3 regions of the Sphaerimonospora mesophila genome follow, and region 3 is predicted to be linked to each of the others. Evidence: riboswitches for the same ligand, from Rfam matches in the RefSeq annotation. Region 3 holds a riboswitch; each other region holds the start of a gene.

What was found. Region 3 has a riboswitch for cyclic di-AMP ahead of AP234_RS27470 (GH25 family lysozyme). Riboswitches for the same ligand answer to the same signal wherever they lie in the genome.
Region 1: another riboswitch for cyclic di-AMP. It lies ahead of AP234_RS00280 (coiled-coil domain-containing protein); the one in region 3 lies ahead of AP234_RS27470 (GH25 family lysozyme).
Region 2: another riboswitch for cyclic di-AMP. It lies ahead of AP234_RS05730 (CHAP domain-containing protein); the one in region 3 lies ahead of AP234_RS27470 (GH25 family lysozyme).

The regions. Positions count from the first base shown of each region.
Region 1 covers NZ_BCBX01000030.1:22,567-26,878, reverse strand. Annotated here, with positions in the region: gene AP234_RS00290 (M50 family metallopeptidase) at 1-863, shown strand, start outside; gene AP234_RS00285 (MmcQ/YjbR family DNA-binding protein) at 936-1,298, shown strand; gene AP234_RS00280 (coiled-coil domain-containing protein) at 1,337-2,269, opposite strand; cyclic di-AMP (ydaO/yuaA leader) riboswitch at 2,283-2,433, opposite strand; gene galT (galactose-1-phosphate uridylyltransferase) at 2,505-3,599, opposite strand; gene AP234_RS00270 (DeoR/GlpR family DNA-binding transcription regulator) at 3,721-4,312, opposite strand, start outside.
Region 2 covers NZ_BCBX01000031.1:289,213-293,524, reverse strand. Annotated here, with positions in the region: gene recD2 (SF1B family DNA helicase RecD2) at 1-915, opposite strand, end outside; gene AP234_RS05735 (serine hydrolase domain-containing protein) at 1,012-2,388, shown strand; cyclic di-AMP (ydaO/yuaA leader) riboswitch at 2,592-2,732, shown strand; gene AP234_RS05730 (CHAP domain-containing protein) at 2,746-3,471, shown strand; gene AP234_RS05725 (cation:proton antiporter regulatory subunit) at 3,681-4,163, shown strand; gene AP234_RS37795 (cation:proton antiporter) at 4,169-4,312, shown strand, end outside.
Region 3 covers NZ_BCBX01000047.1:22,841-27,152, forward strand. Annotated here, with positions in the region: gene AP234_RS27460 (DUF2804 domain-containing protein) at 1-801, shown strand, start outside; gene AP234_RS27465 (pirin family protein) at 1,025-2,014, shown strand; cyclic di-AMP (ydaO/yuaA leader) riboswitch at 2,185-2,328, shown strand; gene AP234_RS27470 (GH25 family lysozyme) at 2,341-3,081, shown strand; gene AP234_RS27475 (AraC family transcriptional regulator) at 3,166-4,167, opposite strand.

The sequences.
Region 1 (4,312 bases), on a different contig from region 3:
TCGTGATGATGGGATTCGGCGTGACGGTGTCCAAGCCGACCGTCTCCTCCGTGTCCAAGTGCGTGATCCCGGCCGTCGAGGCGGCCAAGCGGGACTGCCGGGACACCGATCCGGCGACGCCGGCGGCCAAGGCCGGCCTGCTGCCCGGCGACCGGATCACCTCGATCGCGGGGACTCCGGTGACCACCTGGGAGGACGCCACCCACCTCATCCGGGCGCACGGCGCCGGCGTCGCGGCCATCGGGATCGACCGGGCGGGCCGGAGCATGACCCTCACGGTGAACCTGATCTCCCAGGACATGCCGTCACTCGACGACCCGGCGAAGGTCGAGAAGAACGTGGGGTTCCTCGGCGTGTCGCCCACGTTCGTGGTCGAGCGGCAGGGACCCGGATACGTGCTCGGTCAGATGTGGGACATGACCGAGCGCACCGCGGTCGCGATGGTCAACATCCCGAACAAGATGGTCGGCGTCTGGCAGGCGGCGTTCTCCGGCGAGAAGCGCGATCCGAACGGTCCCATCGGCATCGTCGGCGCTGGCCGCATCGGCGGTGAGATAGCCGCCTCGGACATTCCCGTCGAGAACAAGATCAATATCTTCATCACCGTGCTCGGCGGGCTCAACCTCGCGATCGGCATGTTCAACCTGATTCCGCTGCTGCCGCTGGACGGCGGCCACATCGCGGGCGGGCTGTGGGAAGGAATCAAACGCGCCGTCGCGCGGGTCCGGCGGCGGCCGATGCCCGCCCACGTCGACGTCGCGAAGGCGCTGCCGCTGACGTACGTGATGGCCGCGTTGCTCCTCGTCATGGGTGGTCTGCTGATCTACGCCGATCTGGTCAACCCAGTACGCATCTCCGGCTGAGCCCGTTGATCGGCGATCCACACTTTCTCAAACTGACGTACGAATAGCCGCGCGGTGTCGTATTCTTCGTCGATGGACGAGTTGGAGCGGCTGCGTGCGCTGTGCCTGGCGTTGCCCGAGACGACCGAGCGGCTGAGTCACGGCGAGCCGACCTGGTTCGTGCGGGGCAAGAAGACCTTCGTCATGTTCGCCGACCACCACCACGTCGACCGGCTCGCGTTCTGGTGCGCCGCCCCTCCCGGGGTGCAGGAGGAACTCGTCGAGACCGAGCCCGACCGGTTCTTCCGGCCGCCCTACGTGGGGCACCGCGGCTGGCTGGGCGTCTACCTGGACGTCCCGGTGGACTGGGACGAGATCCGGCGGATCGTCGCAGACGCCTTCCGCCATGTGGCGCCGAAGACGCTCGCCGCCCGGGTGCCCGCTCCGGAGGAGTGACCGAGGCACGGGGCGGACCGAGGGGCAGGGCGAACGCCTCAGTACATCGATATGTGAACGTGGTCGTAGTGGTTGGCGGTGACCCCGCCGCGGTCGGACATCACCCGCCAGCCGGGTCGGCCGAGGTTGTAGATCCGCTGCCGCCAGATCACGTACTTCACGCCCAGCTTGGCGCCGTTCTTGATGGCCCAGTCCGCGATGGCGTCGCCGAGGGCCTTCATCTCCTCGGTCGGCATCGCGCCGCCCGAACTCATCATGAAGTCGCAGGCGCGACCGAGGGGATGCTCGCCACTCGTGTCCGAGCGGTAGCAGCCGACCGGGAAGCGCAGGTCGAAGTGCTCGGCCACCTCGGAACGCATCAACCGGGTGCGCGGAGTGATGTTGTCGGCGCCGGTGGGCAACTCGGGAGCCCACGAGCCGCCCGGCCGTCTGCCGGGGGCGACGGGGATCAGCTTGTCGAGCTTGTCCTTGATCTCGTCGATCAGCTTCTCCGCCTCCTTGCGCCGATCGGCGACGGTCGCGGCCTGCGCCTTGAATCGGGCGGTCAGGTCTTTCGCCGCGTCAGCGGCGCGCTGCCGTTCCGCGCGCGCCTCCTCGAAGCGGCCGAGCCTGAGCACCTGCTCCTGCTGCATCTGGTACACGAGCGCCGAGGTCGTCAGGTCGGGAACCGGCACCGGGCCGCTCATCTGGTACGTCCGCTCGGCGAAGTCCTCGACCGACCGTCTCATGGCCTCGTAGTCGGCCTCGGCCCGGGCGAGCCGCTCACGCGCGGCCTGCTCCGCCGTACGGGCCTTGGCCAGCTCGACCCGTTTGGCGTTGTAGTCGACGATCAGCTGGTCGACCTTCTTCTCCAGGCCGGCGAGCTGTTTCTTGAGGACGCTCCTGCTGGGTTTCGGGTCGGCATGGCCCGCTGTGGCCGTACCGAACACGAGCACGGCGGCCGCCAGCACAACGGCGGCCAGAGGTGACACGCGGGGCAGTGCCCACTCCTCTCCATCTGCCTGCCGGGTTAGCTGACGGGTTCGGGCTGGAGGCGCCCGGGCACCAGGTCGAACACCTGGCGTGCCTTCACCCCATGTTCCTGTTGGGTCCCCGGCTCCCGGGCGCGGCGCCTGGGATTAGGCCTGTCGGCTGGGTCAGTCGATGCGAAGGATACTAGTGGTACGGAAAGACCGGTTGCCACCCCAAGTCGCAACCATTCGGAGATCAGCCCGTGATCCGGGCCTGCTGCAGCATCCGGGCCGCCTCCTCCGGCAGTACGTCGTTGACGAAGGCGCCCATCGCGGACTCCGAGCCGGCGAGGTACTTCAGCTTGTCCGGCGCCCGCCGGATGCTGAACAACTGCAGGTGCAGATAGGCGAGATCGCGCCGATGGGAGACCGGGGCCTGGTGCCAGGCCGCGACGTACGGCATGGCGACCCCGAACAGGCCGTCCAGACGGCGCAGCACCTCGGTGTAGATCGGCCCGAACGCGGCGCGCTCCTCGGCCGCCAGCGCGGGGATGTCGGGCACCCGGCGGTGCGGATAGACGTGCACCTCGAACGGATAGCGGGCGGCCGCCGGCACGAAGGCGGTCCAGTGTTCGTTGGCGGCGACCACCCGGGGGCCACGCCGCTCGGCCGCCAGCACATCGGCGAACAGGTTCCCTCCCGCGTATCGGGCGGCCGTGTCCAGCATCCGCCGGGTTCGCGGCGTCACGTACGGGTAGGCGTAGATCTGGCCGTGGGGATGCGGCAGCGTGATGCCGATCTCGGCGCCGCGGTTCTCGAAGCAGAAGACCTGCTCAACTCCCGGCAGAGCGGACAACTCAGCCGTACGGTCGGCCCATGCCTCCATGACGAGTTCGACCCGGTCGTCGCCGAGGGAGGCGAAGGAGGCGTCGTGGTCGGCGGTGAAGCACACGACCTCGCAGCGTCCGACGCCCGGCCGCGCCTCGCTGAGCCCGCCCACGTCGTCGTGCCCGCCGGTCCCGGCGCTCTGCCCCGTGTCGAAGCCGCCGGTGTTGAAGCTGAAGGACGGGAAGCGGTTCTCGAAGACCGCCACCTCGTAGGGGGAGGGGATCTCCGAGCCGGGGTGGGCGGGGCAGAGGGGACACTCCTCGGCCGAGGGGAGATGCGTGCGGGTCTGACGGTGCCGGGCGACCGCCACCCACTCGTCCAGCAGCGGGTCGTGGCGCAGTTCGGAGGCGAGGGGGCGCGGAGGCAGGTCACGGGTGTCGGAAGCCCCGTGGTCCGCGTCGTCCCGCCGGTCGTAGTAGATCAGCTCACGGCCGTCGGCGAGATGGGTGATCGTGCGCTTCACGGTGTCTTCACGCTGCCGTTCATGTCGGTCTTCACGTCGTCGTTCAGTCGTTCGTGCTGTCGCCTGTCGTGTCGCCTGAGCGACCGGTGCCGGCGTCGTCCGTGGCTCCTGCCGCCGCCGTTCACGGCGCCGCCGCGCGCGGCCCGGCCTCCCCGGCCGGATCGGCGATGATCAGGCGGCCGACGTGCTCGGACAGCTCGGCCCGTGCGTCATCCGGTAGTCCTCTGTCGCTGACGACGACATGGGCCTGATCGAGACGGGCGATGGTGCTGATGCCGACCGTGCCCCACTTGGTGTGGTCGGCCAGGACGACGAGCTGCCGCGCGGCGGCGACCAGCTCCCGGTCGGTCTCGGCTTCGAGGAGGTTCGGGGTCGTGAAGCCGGCTCGGGGGGACATCCCGTGGACGCCGAGCATGAGCGTGTCGACGTTCAGGGATCGGATGGCCGTGACGGCCACCGGTCCCACGAGCGCGTCGGACGGCGTGCGCACCCCGCCGACCAGCACGATGGTCTGGTCGGTCCGGCCCGCCCGATGGAAGACGTCCGCCACCTGCACCGAGTTCGTGATGACGGTCAGCTCGGGCACCTCGACCAGATGGTGGGCGAGGGCCCATGTCGTGGTGCCGGCCGACAGCGCGACGGCGCCGCCGGGCTGGACGAGCCGGGCGGCCCGCCGGGCGATCGCCTCCTTCTCCGCCCGCTGGCGCGCCGAC
Region 2 (4,312 bases), on a different contig from region 3:
CTCGGCCCGGTGGAAGGGCACGAGGTAGATCGCCGGGACGGTGGTGTCCCCGCCCTCGCCCACGGGGACGTCCTCGCGGACGACGCCCTCCTCGGCGACGAGCTCCTCCAGGCAGGCGGCGGTCGGCTCGGCGGGCACGTCGAGGATCTTGACGGCGTCGGCGACGAGGTTGGGCGCCGGCAGGTAGCAGTGGCCGTCGTCGGCGGCCTGGGACAGCGTGTAGCGCAGCCCGGCCTTGACCCGCTCGGGGCTGTCGTGGGGGATGCCCACGGCCTGGGCGATGGTGTCGGCGGTCTTGAACCCGATGCCCCACACGTCGTCGGCCAGGCGGTAGGGCTCTTTCCTGACCACGCCGATGGAGGCCTCGCCGTACTGTTTGAAGATCCGTACGGCGATCGAGGTGGACACCCCGACGCCCTGCAGGAAGACCATCACCTCTTTGATGATCTTCTGTTCCTCCCAGGCGTCGGCGATCATGCGGGTCCGTTTCGGGCCGAGCCCGGGGACCTCGACCAGCCGGCCCGGCTCCTCCTCGATCACGCGCAGGGTGTCGGTGCCGAAGTGGTCCACGATCCGCTCGGCCATCTTGGGGCCGATGCCCTTGATCAGACCGGAGCCCAGATAGCGCCGGATGCCCTGGATGGTGGCCGGCAGGATCGTCGTGTAGGACCACACCTCGAACTGCCTGCCGTACCGGGGATGTGACCCCCACCGGCCGGTGAGCCGCAGCGACTCGCCGACCTGCGCTCCGAGCAGTGGCCCGACGACCGTCAGCAGCTCGCTGCCCGAGCGCTCGGCGGCGACCCGGGCGATCGTGTAGCCGGTCTCCTCGTTGGCGTAGGTGATCCGTTCGAGGACGCAGTTGAGCTCGGTGCCGGGCGGCCTGCCGGCGGGCGCGCCGGAGGGGTTGGTCATGGCTGGCATTGTCCCCCAGGCCGCGCCGCGCCGCGTACGATCTGCCCCGTGCTGTGCTCCCCCGGCCGATAGCCTGATGCGATCGACGATGGTGTCGTGATTGCGGAGGTCGGTGGGATGGTTCTGGAGGGTACGGCTCGCGCGATGCTGCGCAGGCTGGCGATCGAGCAGGCGCAGTCGCGGGTGCCCTCGATGGTGGCGGCGGTGGTGCGGAACGGGCAGATCGCCTGGTTCGGGGCCCGGGGGCGGGTCGACGGGCAGCGGCCGGAGCGGGACACGCAGTATCGCATCGGGTCGATCACCAAGACGCTGGTGGCGGTCGCGGTGATGCGGCTGCGCGACGAGGGGCGGCTGAATCTGCTCGATCCGTTGGACAAGCACGTGCCGGGCACGCCGGTGGGCGAGGCGACGATCGCCCAGCTGCTGTCGCACACCAGCGGGCTGACGGCCGAGCCGCCCGGCGCGTGGTGGGAGCGCACGCCGGGGGTGGCGGTGGCCGAGCTGATCGGCGCGATGGGGCCGGAGTCGGCGCGGCATCGTGCGGGGCGGCGCTACCACTACTCCAACGTGGGGTTCGGGCTGCTGGGCGAGCTGGTGGCGCGCAAGCGGTCGGCGCCGTGGGAGCAGGTCGTGCGCGAGGAGATCCTGCGGCCGCTCGGCATGCGTGACACGACCCCGCGCCCGCGACCCCCGCACGCGACCGGGTACGCCGTGCATCCGTGGGCCGATGTGCTGCTGCCGGAGCCGGAGAACGACCATGTCGCGATGGCCCCGGCCGGGCAGATGTGGTCGACGGCGGCCGACCTGGCGCGCTGGGCGGCGTTCGTCGCGGGTGACACGGCGGAGGTGCTGCGGCCGGAGACGCTCGCGGAGATGCGCGAGCCGGCCATCGTGGAGGACGGCGACTCCTGGACCCGGGGCTATGGCCTGGGTTTCCAGCTCGTACGGCACACCGGCCCGCGCGGCCCCCGGCGGCTGGCCGGTCACACCGGGTCGATGCCCGGGTTCCTGGCCACCGTGTGGGCCGACCCCGCCGAGGGCGTCGGCGTGCTGTGGCTGGCCAACACCACCTCGGGGGTGCGCGGGCCGCTCGACGTCGACCTGCTGGACATCCTGGCCGAGCATGAGCCGCAGCTGCCGGCCGAGTGGGAGCCCGCCGAGGTCGACGACGATCTGCTGGAGCTGACCGGGCCGTGGTATTGGGGGCCGGCGCCGTACGTGCTGCGGGTCCTGCCGCGGCGGGGGCTGTCGCTCACGCCGGTCAGCGGTCAGGGCCGGGCGTCGCGGTTCGCCGCCAGGGACGACGGCACCTGGGTCGGGCTGGACGGTTACTACGCCGGTGAGACGCTGCGGGTGGTCCGCTCCGGCGACGGCGGCGTGCACCTCGATCTCAACACGTTCGTGTTCACCCGCGAGCCGTACGATCCGCAGGTCCCGGTGCCCGGCGGCGTCGACCCCCGGGGGTGGCGCTGAGCGCGCCGCGGTGACGTGTGCGCGCGGGGCGGGCCTGCGCGCGACGCCCCTTGGTTCCCACTGATCCGTCCAGTAAAACCCCAGTTGTCTTTACTTGACCGGCGTCGTGGTATCTATTACCTTTTATGCATCCAAGGGCGCATATGTCCGTTTTTCAGGTCAAGTGTGCCCACCTCTGACCGACGCGGTGTCCCGGCCGGGACACCGCCCGGCCGCCGAGTCCGCGTCCGCGCGGAGCCGGGGACCCACCTCTCCTTGGGGTGAATCGGCGCGCTGTGCCGTGCCGTAGGGCAACTTCCAGCCCGAACCCGTCAGCTAACCCGGTAGGCGGCATGGAAGCAAGGGAGTAGACCCCGCATGCACGCCCTCAAGTCCTGTGCCCGTGCTGCCCTCGTCACGGGCGTCGCCGCCGGCGCCCTCGTCTCGGCCGTGGTCGCCGGGCCGCAGGCGGCGCAGGCCGGTACCACCCACGCCGCCGCGGTCACGTCCCACATCGTGCAGGCGGGCGGCGAGCAGGCGGGCGGCGACGGCGCCACCAGCGGCAGCCCCGACACCCTCGCCCAGATCGCCGCCACGCTGCCCAAGGTCAGCCCGCAGGACGTGCTGAAGCTGGCCGCCAGCCAGGTCGGAATCACCGAGAACAGCTACGGCGGCGGGACCAAGTTCCACGAGTGGTACATGTCCAGCCCGCGCGCCCAGGAGACCCTGGCCCGTGACGGCGGCACCCTGTCCGGTTACGCCAACGCCCCCTGGTGCGACATGTTCGTCTCCTGGGTGGGCGAGCAGCTCGGCATCGGCCCCGTCATGGGCTCCGACGCCTACACCGTCACGCACGCCACCTGGTTCGCCGAGCACGGCCGGTGGGGCGACACCCCCGTGCCCGGAGCGGTGGTCTTCTTCGACTGGAGCGGCGGCGACTCCATCGGCGGCATCGACCACGTCGGCTTCGTCGTCCGCGACAACGGCGACGGCACCATCGAGACCATCGAGGGCAACACCGGTGACGGCGGCGCCGTTGAGCAGCGCACCCGCTCCAAGAGCTACGTGGCCGGGTACGGCTACCCGCTGTACACCGCGCCCTGACGCGATCCAGCCCGCGAAGCGCTGAAACGCTGAAACGCTGGTCGGACCCCGACCGGAGGCCGTGACCCGGCTCCCGGTCGGGGTCCCGCCGTCTCAGCTCCACCCCGTGTACGCGGCGGTTCGCCCGGCCTTTTATGTTCTGTAATGCTGTGCCCGTAGGGCCGCCGGAGTCCGCGGCACCAGGAAAAAGGAACAGCTCAGGAGGAGACGTGGATCTCACGCGGACGGGACTGCCGGGTATCGGGCTGCAGCATGTGCTCACCACCGAGCGAGGCCGGCAGGTAGGGGTGATCTCACATCACACCGGCCGCCGCGACCTGGTGATCTACGACAAGGAAGACCCCGACACCTGTGTGGTCACGGTGATGCTGACCGCCGACGAGGCCAACGCGCTGGCCGAGCTGCTGGGCACCGGCCGGATCGTGGAGCGCCTCAGCGAGCTGCATCGCCAGGTAGAGGGTCTCATGACGGAGAAGATTCCGATAGCGGCGGGATCACCGTACGACGGACGCGCGCTCGGTGACAGCCGAGTACGCACCAGGACCGGGGCGTCGATCGTCGCCGTGGTCCGCCAGGGTCAGGTGATAGCCAGCCCGCGTCCCGATCTCGTGTTCTCGTCTGGCGACGTCGTCGTCGTCGTGGGCACCGGGGAGGGAACAGCGGCGGTGGCCGACATCTTCGCCAACGGATGACGCCCGTGCACGGTGCCATCCAACTAATCGAACTCGGTGCGATCATCCTGGCCCTGGGGCTGCTCGGGGCCGTGGCGATCCGTTTCTCCATTTCCGCGATCCCGCTGTACCTGCTGGCCGGTCTGGCCTTCGGCATCGGCGGGATCCTT
Region 3 (4,312 bases):
GTCGCCTCCTCGCTGGACTACGCCGCGGTGAACGGCGTCTACGTGCTCGACCGGGCCACCCGTACGGAGACCACCAGGGATGTCGTGGTGCCGCTGGCCCGGGGCGCCGTCTTCCCCGAGCGCAGCGGAGCCGGGACGGCGTCCGTACACGGCGGGGGTGTGGCGATCGACATCGAGCAGGACGCGGACGGCACGGTGATCCGGGCCGTCGCGCCCGGAGCCGAGATCGACCTGGAGGTGCCGCTGCCGGAGGGGCACGAGTCGCTCGGCGTGGTGGTGCCGTGGGGGCCGAACCGGTTCCAGTACACGGTGAAGGACGTCGGCCGTCCGGTGCGCGGGCGGCTGCGGCTGGCGTCGGCCGAGTTCACGATCGACGAGGCCGACTCCTTCGCCGTGCTCGACCACGGCCGCGGCAAGTGGCCCTACTCGATCACGTGGAACTGGGCGGCGGGCAGCGGGCCCGGCCGATCGATCCAGCTCGGCGGCAAGTGGACCGACGGCACGGGTTCCACCGAGAACGCGCTGTTCGTCGACGGCCGCCTGCACAAGATCGACGACGAGCTGACCTGGTCGTACGACCGGGCCGACTGGCTGCGTCCATGGCGGATCACCGGCCCGCGCGTCGAGGTGGAGTTCCACCCCTTCCACGAGAAGGTCGCCCGCACCGAGCTGGGCCTGGTGGGCAACGAGACCCACCAGTGCTTCGGCCGCTTCTCGGGTCGGGCCCGGGCCGACGACGGCGCCTGGGTGGACCTCGACGGCCTTATCGGCTGGGCCGAGGAGGCACGCAACCGCTGGTGAGATGCTCTCACCACGCGGTCCGGCCCAGTGAGTGCCGCGCGAGCATGGCAGGCCGGCCGCCGCCGCTTCGTCAGCGATGTCCTCGGCCCTCATTTCGAGCAGATCTGCCGCGAGTGGGAGCCGCATCCGGGAGTGCGGGCGGGCTTGGCTTCGCCGGGGGAATGCGCGATGGTCACAATTGGTTGCAAGCCCATGTAATTTAAGTTTCAACCAGGAGCGTGCCATGCCCGCCGTCACCGCCGACACTCTGACGCTGCCCCGCGTCACCGCACCCGACCCGGCCGTCGCCACCCCCCGCCCCGTACGATCCGTGACGACCGCGCCCAGCGGCCTCGAGGGCGAGGGCTTCCCCGTACGGCGCGCGTTCGCCGGGGTGCCGCAGTCCGTCCTGGACCCGTTCATCCACATGGACCAGATGGGCGAGATCGAGTACGGCCCCGGCGAGCCCAAGGGCACCCCGTGGCACCCGCACCGCGGCTTCGAGACCGTCACCTACATCATCGACGGCGTCTTCGAGCACCAGGACTCCAACGGCGGCGGCGGCACGATCACCGACGGCGACACCCAGTGGATGACAGCGGGGTCCGGCCTGCTGCACATCGAGAAGCCGCCGGAGCACCTGGTGGTCTCGGGCGGGCTGTTCCACGGCATCCAGCTGTGGGTCAACCTGCCCCGCGCGCACAAGTTCCACCCGCCCCGCTACCAGGACATCCGCGGACGTGAGGCGGCGCTGCTCGCCTCGGCGGACGGCGGCGCGCTGCTGCGGGTGATCGCCGGTGAGCTGGCCGGGCACCCCGGCCCCGGCATCACGTTCACCGCGATCACGATGGTGCACGCGACCATCAGCCCGGGCGCCCGGCTGGAGGTGCCGTGGAACCCCGGCTTCAACGCCCTCGCGTACGTGCTGGCCGGCCAGGGTTCGGCGGGGACCGAGCGGCGACCGGTACGCAGGGGGCAGTTGGCCGCCTTCGGCCCCGGCGGGGCGCTGACCCTCACCGCCGACACCGCCCAGCCCCAGGCCGAGCCCAACCTGGAGGTGCTGCTGCTCGGCGGGCAGCCGATCCGCGAGCCGGTCTTCCACTACGGACCGTTCGTGATGAACACCCGGGCCGAGATCCTCCAGGCGATGGAGGACTACCAGGCCGGCCGCCTGGGCGTCATCCCCGCCGAACGCGTCCCGCACACCGACGGACCTCTTTCCCCGAAGGAGTAAGCAGCCCATCGCGAAGCTCCCGTCCCAGGATTTTTGTCCTATTTGCACCCCAATGGGGGTGTGTGTACCTTTTGACTCCACGGCACGCGCAGCGGTGACTCCGTCGTCGGTTGCGTTGCCGGTTCGTTGCCCGGATCCGCGCGTCTCCTGACGGAGCTGTCCCGTCAGGAGGTGCACGGCCGCCGACTCCGCACCTCACGGAGCCGGGGACCACCCCTCGGGTGAATCGGAGCGCCTGCCCCCTTGCGCACCGTAGGGCGCGCTCGCCGCCCCGAACCCGTCAGCTGTCCCGGCAGGCGGCATGGAAGCAAGGAGTCAATCCCTTCATGCTGGAACACCGGCTCTCCGCAGCCCCTGTCTCTCTCAAGCGCCGCCTGAGCCTCTCCGGCAAGCGTCTCGGCGCGGCCCTGGTCGTACTCACCGCAGTCGGCGTCTTCGCGGCCACGCCGGTGCAGGCGGCACCGCAGGCGCCCGGAGAAGAGAACGTCACGCTGATGTACGGCGAAGACGTCTCCAACCACGAGCCGAACCACGACTGGACCGCCAGCCCGGCGAAGTTCGGCATCATCAAGGCCACCGAGGGCCTGTCCTTCCGCGACTCCACCTTCGCCCGTTTCTGGCAGGAGCTGGACGAGAAGGGCATCGTCCGCGGCGCCTACCACTACGGTCACCCCAAGAACGATCCCATCGCCGAGGCCGAACACTTCCTGTCCATGGTGAACCAGCACCCCGCCAAACCCGGCGATCTGCTGGTGCTGGACCTGGAGACCACGAACGGCAGGTCGGTGGCCCACGTCAACGCCTGGGCCAAGGCCTGGCTCGCCCACGTGAAGGCCAAGACCGGCGTCACCCCGATGTTCTACAGCGGCTGGAACTTCGCCAACACCTATGGCCACGGCCTGGCCGAGTATCCGCTGTGGGTGGCCCACTACAGCAAGGCCCCGGGCGCCGTCACGCCGCCCGCCGACTGGAAGAGCTGGGCCATCCACCAGTACACCGAATATCCCATCGACAAGAACGTCTCCGCGCTCACCCCCGACGAGCTGCGCGCCCTCGGCCGGCCCTGATCACGCGCGACCGTCCTCGCCGGCGGCCCGGGCCTGTCCCGGCCCCGGCGAGGCCGGTCGCACGGGGTTTCGCCGACGCGTGCGTCACCGGCGCAGCGTCGCCGACGGGGGCTCGCCGAAGCGCTGCCGATAGGCGAGGGAGAACCTGCCGAGGTGGGCGAACCCCCAGCGGAAGGCGACATCGGTGACGGTCGTCGCGTCCACGGCGTCCACCGTCAGCTCGGCGCGCACCCGGTCCAGGCGCACGTCCCGCAGGTACGCCATGGGGGTCGTGTCCAGGTGGCGGCGGAACCCCTCCTGCAGCGCCCGGGCCCCCACGCCCACGGCCTCGGCGATGTCCTCCACGGTGAGCGGCTCGGCGGCGTGGGCCTCGATGAGTTCCATGGCCCGCTTCACCACGGGCGGCGGGACACGCGGCTGCTCCCCGAGCAGGGCGGGGGTGTAGTTGCTGGGCTGGGCCAGCAGCAGCTGCGTCATCAGCAGCTCCTCCAGCCGCTTGGCGGCGGCCGGCTGGGTCAGCATGGCTCCGCCGGTCTCCGCCTCCCGCCGGAGCAGGTCGACGACCGAAAGCCACGACCGGGACGGGGGCAGGGTCAGATCCATGCCCAGGGAGAAGACGAGCGGCTCGCCCGGCTGCCGCCCGAGCATCCTGCCGAGCTGGGCTTCGAGCGCCGAGCGGTCGAACCGGGCGATGAGCTGTTCGTTCCCGGCCGCCCATCGTATGGACGTACGTCCCGTCATCGACAGCACGTAGGCGAGCTCGGGCGTGGCCACGATCTGCTCCCGGCCCTGGGTCACCTCCGCCGCCCCGGTCAGCGGGATCTCGACGAAGAAGTAGCTCCCCCACTCGTCCGGCGTGACCAGCATCTCCGCCCCGTAACCGAGGTAGTAGAGGCCGACCCGGTCGAGCGTCACCCCGTTCATGCGGGCGTCGAGCCGCGTCCCACGCTCGACGAGGCGCAGTCCGTGCGGGCCGAGCGCCTGCTCCACCCCCGCGTGGGCGTCCTCGAGGTCATGCGTGTGAAACCGCTCATGGGCCGCGAGCGGGGGCGACTTAACGAGCACGTCCTCCTCCCGAGCGGTCATGTGATCCGGACCGAGCTCCGCACCAGGTGAAAGGCGACCACCCGGCACGTCCGGCAACGCCCCGCCATCTGGCCGATAAACCGATAATCAGTAATACATCGGACAACGTCCTCTCGTGCCCTGGAACGCGGCAAACCCTCCCCAA